DNA from 2 places in the Alkalihalobacillus pseudalcaliphilus genome. Region 2 is predicted to be linked to the other one. Evidence: a T-box and tRNA genes for the amino acid it is inferred to sense, from the RefSeq annotation. Region 2 holds a T-box; the other holds one or more tRNA genes.

Region 1 (2,207 bases), on a different contig from region 2:
AGTCTTGTAACCATATCAGACTTTCAATCTAGGAACTTACACCGAAGTATGGAGGGAATTAACGGTCAGTTTTTATTGCATGTGATGAGTATGGAGAATCATTTTTTGGGACAAGTATTACCTGATGGATATTCTACTAAATCACTAACAAGCTTTACATTCGAACTGGCCACTAACATTGAACTCGGCGACTTCCGCTCATTACTTGGACGCGAAATCCCTGGACTTAATAGTCGTGATGTACGTATTATTGTTGCTGGTGAAGGTACTGACATTACGAATTTACCGTATGAATCACCACCTCCATTAGAGACGATTTTAGAAGACAGAGAAGCTGTTAAAGATTGGGCAGAGGATGAAGAGCAGAACCAAGAGGAGAAACCACCAACCATTAGTGAGGGTGATGATCCGGTTGTGCTCTTATATCATAGTCATAGTTGGGAGTCGTTTTTGCCTCACTTACCTGGTGAAGCAAACCCTAATAGTGCTGCTAGCAACGAAGTAAATATTATTGATGTAGGGCATCATTTAAAAGAAGCACTAGAAAAACAAGGGATAAAAACAGTCATTGATACCACCAATATGACGAAAAAATTAAACGAGTTAGGAAAAGGGACAGGTTACTCTTACACCGCTTCAAGGGGAATCGTTCAAAGTTATTTGGATCAATATGAATCGATAGACTACGTGATTGACTTACATCGAGATTCTGCCCGCTACGATATTACCCATACAGAGTTAGATGGTGAAGATTTTGCAAGACTTATGTTTGTAGTTGGTGAATCACATTCTAATTACGAAATCAACGAAAAGCTAGCAACTGAAATGCATAAACGTTTAGGTGATCAATTATCACGCGGTGTCTTTGGAAAAGACAAAACCCAGGGAAATGGAATATATAATCAGGACTTAAGTAAAGGAGCATTACTTGTTGAATTCGGTGGTGTCGATAACCATATGAATGAATTACATCGTTCTGCCGAAAAATTTGCAGAAATTTTTAGTGAATATTACTTTGAACAACTTGAAAAAGACAACTAATAGCCTAGACAAAGAAGAGGGCAATAACCAACTGCTCTCTTCTTGTTTATAAAAAAATATTGACAAAACTCTATTAAAATTATATATTTATATTTGTCCGATACATATCCCAGTACGATCCGTTAGCTCAGCTGGGAGAGCGCCACCTTGACAGGGTGGAGGTCACTGGTTCGAGCCCAGTACGGGTCATCGTTTAGAACTCTTGTATATCAAGGGTTCTTTTTATTTCCTCATTCTTAAAACAAGTAATGTCGGTATAAAACAGGCAGTCAAACAGACATTTCACAGGCGAAAACTTCATTCTTATGCCTACTTAACTTTCTTTAACTTAAAATTCCTTTTAACCAATCGCCACCAATACCCACAATTATTTGCATAAACATGGGCACGAGTTGCACAAGGCAGCTATATCACCAGCTAATGTAGTTAAGCCTACTTTTAATTGGTGAGTAGCTGTTTTTTTATTAATTTTTTTGAGTGATACTTTAATACTTGGAGGCTCATAGGTCATTACCATTCTCTATCCCGTTCATAAGTGCATGTGTAATGCCTATTTTTTTGCTATGATTTTTTGTTCAGATCAGCACACTCGTCAAGAATTAATTTTAGTTTTGTATTTATATTTTTCACCTTTAAGAATATTTAACCATATATAACATATTTTTCTTTATTTTTTAATTGTAGTTCAGTATAATTAGTTTGAATTTATATAGGGGGAATTTACTATGAAAAAATATCTATTAGGTACGGCTATTTTAGTCGGAGGATTGACTTTGGCTGCATGTGGAGATGGTAATTCATCGACTGATCCTGTAGAAACAGAACCAGAATCTACAGAAACAGAAGGCACAGGTACAGTTGATTCAAGTGAAGATGATGCAGGTGAAGATGTTACAGAAGATGAAACAATTGATGAGGATGGATGGGAAACTAAAGTTGGCGAAACTGTCGAGAACGAAGGTGGGACTTTTACTTTAATTGCTCGTCAAGATGAAGTCGAGACAATTGAAACAGGTCCTATGGTACTAACTATACCGCAAGTTAATGCATCAAGTGCTGAATTAAAAGGCGATTTGAAAGCATTTTTAGAAGCTGATTCCATTGAATACATTCAAATTGATATGGAAGTTGAGAATACTTCTGGAGACACAATTTCATTTTATCCT
Region 2 (2,207 bases):
CTACTTGATGAAGAAAAGCATCTAATCTGTGCCTATCTTAACTTCCCTGAACCCGTAGTATTTGCCGTTGAGGCTTATGTGAACAAACGCCGTTCTAAAAGTGAAATTGAGCATGTACAAAGATTAGAGAAACGATTACTTTCAATGAGGAAGGTGCAAAGGCTAACGCAGAAGCTCATTGTCGAACAGGAGCAAGAACAGCAATAGGAGAAGGATGATGGTTATGATGAAATAAGGGGAGTTGCTTCACTAGGTTCAACTAGGATGGAGCGACTCTTTTTTATGGAAAGAAAATCAAGCTTGTGTGAAGCAGGCCAAAAACGGCGGGTGTTTGGTGTAATCTTGATGGACAAGTATGCTGAACCCGCTGTAATAACTCAAGAGTTGGCCCCCCGTTCATGGAACTCGTATTTGTTTTTACAAGATAGTTTGTTCATGCATTATCAATTACCAAAGCTTAAACCAGATAGACGCATACATAACCACCATGATAGTTAATAGTAAGACATCAAAAACACTAGGTAATAAGAGGGTCCGAATAAATTGGAAGCAAATAAGTGGTAATAAAAATTGACCACAAAGATCGCGAAATTTTCCGAGCCAGTTATGTCTTTTCGGCTTCGTGTAATAACGCATTCGATTCGCCATGTTTTTCGCTCCTTTCACAAAACTTGATAGTATAGGCTATGCAAAATTGTTAGGGATGGAAACTGATTCTTTACATGGTTTTAGCTATTATGAATGAAAATCAAAAAAATGGGCGAAGCTGTTATTGACAAGGGCTATGAAGTTTGATTACAATTACGTATACATAACGTTTATAGAAGTAAAATGCTTTGAGTAGGAAGAGTACGTACAGAGCCTTTAAGAGAGAAGAATCCTTGGCTGAAAGATTCTTTAAGGGGTATGTAGGGAAGGTCGCCTAGGAGCTATTTAGCTGAAGTTTGAGTAAGCTAAGTCGGGATAACCCGTTATCTAATTGAGTGTACATGATTGAATGTTGGATCATGTAAACAAAGGTGGTACCGCGAATAAACTCTCTTCGTCCTTTGGATGGGGGGAGTTTTTGATATGCTCAATTAATGGAAAAAATGTTAAAATGAAGAATGGAGTGAAGGACATGGATCATCAAACAAATGAAATGCCAACTAAATATGACCCGAAGGAAACCGAGAAGAAATGGTATTCCAAATGGGTTGAAGGTAAATATTTTGAAGCGACAGGGGATGAATCGAAAAAGCCTTATTCGATTGTTATTCCACCACCAAACGTAACAGGAAAGCTACATCTTGGGCATGCTTGGGATTTAACTCTTCAGGATATTATCGCGAGAACAAAAAGAATGCAAGGCTATGACATGCTCTGGTTACCAGGAATGGACCATGCTGGGATTGCAACGCAGGCTAAGGTTGAGGCAAAGCTAAAAGAAGAAGGTACGAATCGTTATGAGCTTGGTCGTGAGAAGTTCCTTGAAAAGTCTTGGGAGTGGAAGGAAGAATATGCAGGATTTATCCGTGACCAATGGTCAAAAGTCGGAATTTCTGTTGATTATTCTCGTGAACGTTTCACCCTAGACGAGGGTCTCTCAAAAGCGGTTCGTGAAGTATTTGTTGCCTTATATGAAAAAGGTCTCATTTATCGTGGCGAATACATCATTAACTGGGACCCGGATACGAAAACAGCATTATCGGATATTGAGGTTATTTATAAGGATGTTCAAGGTGCCTTTTACCATATGAATTATCCGTTAACAGATGGAAGTGGTTCGATTGCGGTTGCAACAACGCGTCCTGAGACGATGCTTGGTGACACAGCGGTTGCGGTACACCCAGAGGATGAGCGTTATCAGCATTTAATTGGAAAAACAGTTACATTACCGATTATGAATCGTGAAATACCGATTGTAGCCGATGATTATGTCGATATGGAATTTGGTTCTGGAGCTGTAAAGATAACGCCTGCTCATGATCCTAATGACTTTGAAATTGGCAATCGCCATCATTTAGAGCGCATTCTTGTGATGAATGAAGATGGAACGATGAATGAAAATGCAGGCAAATATCAAGGTTTAGATCGTTTTGCTTGCCGTAAACAAATTGTTAAAGACCTTCAAGAAGCTAGCATTCTTTTTGAAATTGAGGAGCATATGCATTCCGTTGGCCATTCAGAGCGGAGTGGAGCAGTGGTAGAGCCATACTTGTCCACGC

The links. The T-box of region 2 lies ahead of PQ479_RS10760 (valine--tRNA ligase). A T-box ahead of a tRNA ligase gene usually reads a tRNA of that ligase, here a tRNA-Val.
Region 1: it has a tRNA-Val gene. The T-box ahead of PQ479_RS10760 (valine--tRNA ligase) is inferred to sense a tRNA for this amino acid. The anticodon was not compared.

The regions. Positions count from the first base shown of each region.
Region 1 is NZ_JAQQWS010000005.1:113,301-115,507, reverse strand. It holds gene spoIIP (stage II sporulation protein P) at 1-1,041, shown strand, start outside; tRNA gene PQ479_RS12405 (tRNA-Val) at 1,158-1,230, shown strand; gene PQ479_RS12400 (hypothetical protein) at 1,767-2,207, shown strand, end outside.
Region 2 is NZ_JAQQWS010000004.1:143,915-146,121, forward strand. It holds gene ysxE (spore coat protein YsxE) at 1-207, shown strand, start outside; gene PQ479_RS10755 (hypothetical protein) at 448-648, opposite strand; T-box leader at 828-1,053, shown strand; gene PQ479_RS10760 (valine--tRNA ligase) at 1,121-2,207, shown strand, end outside.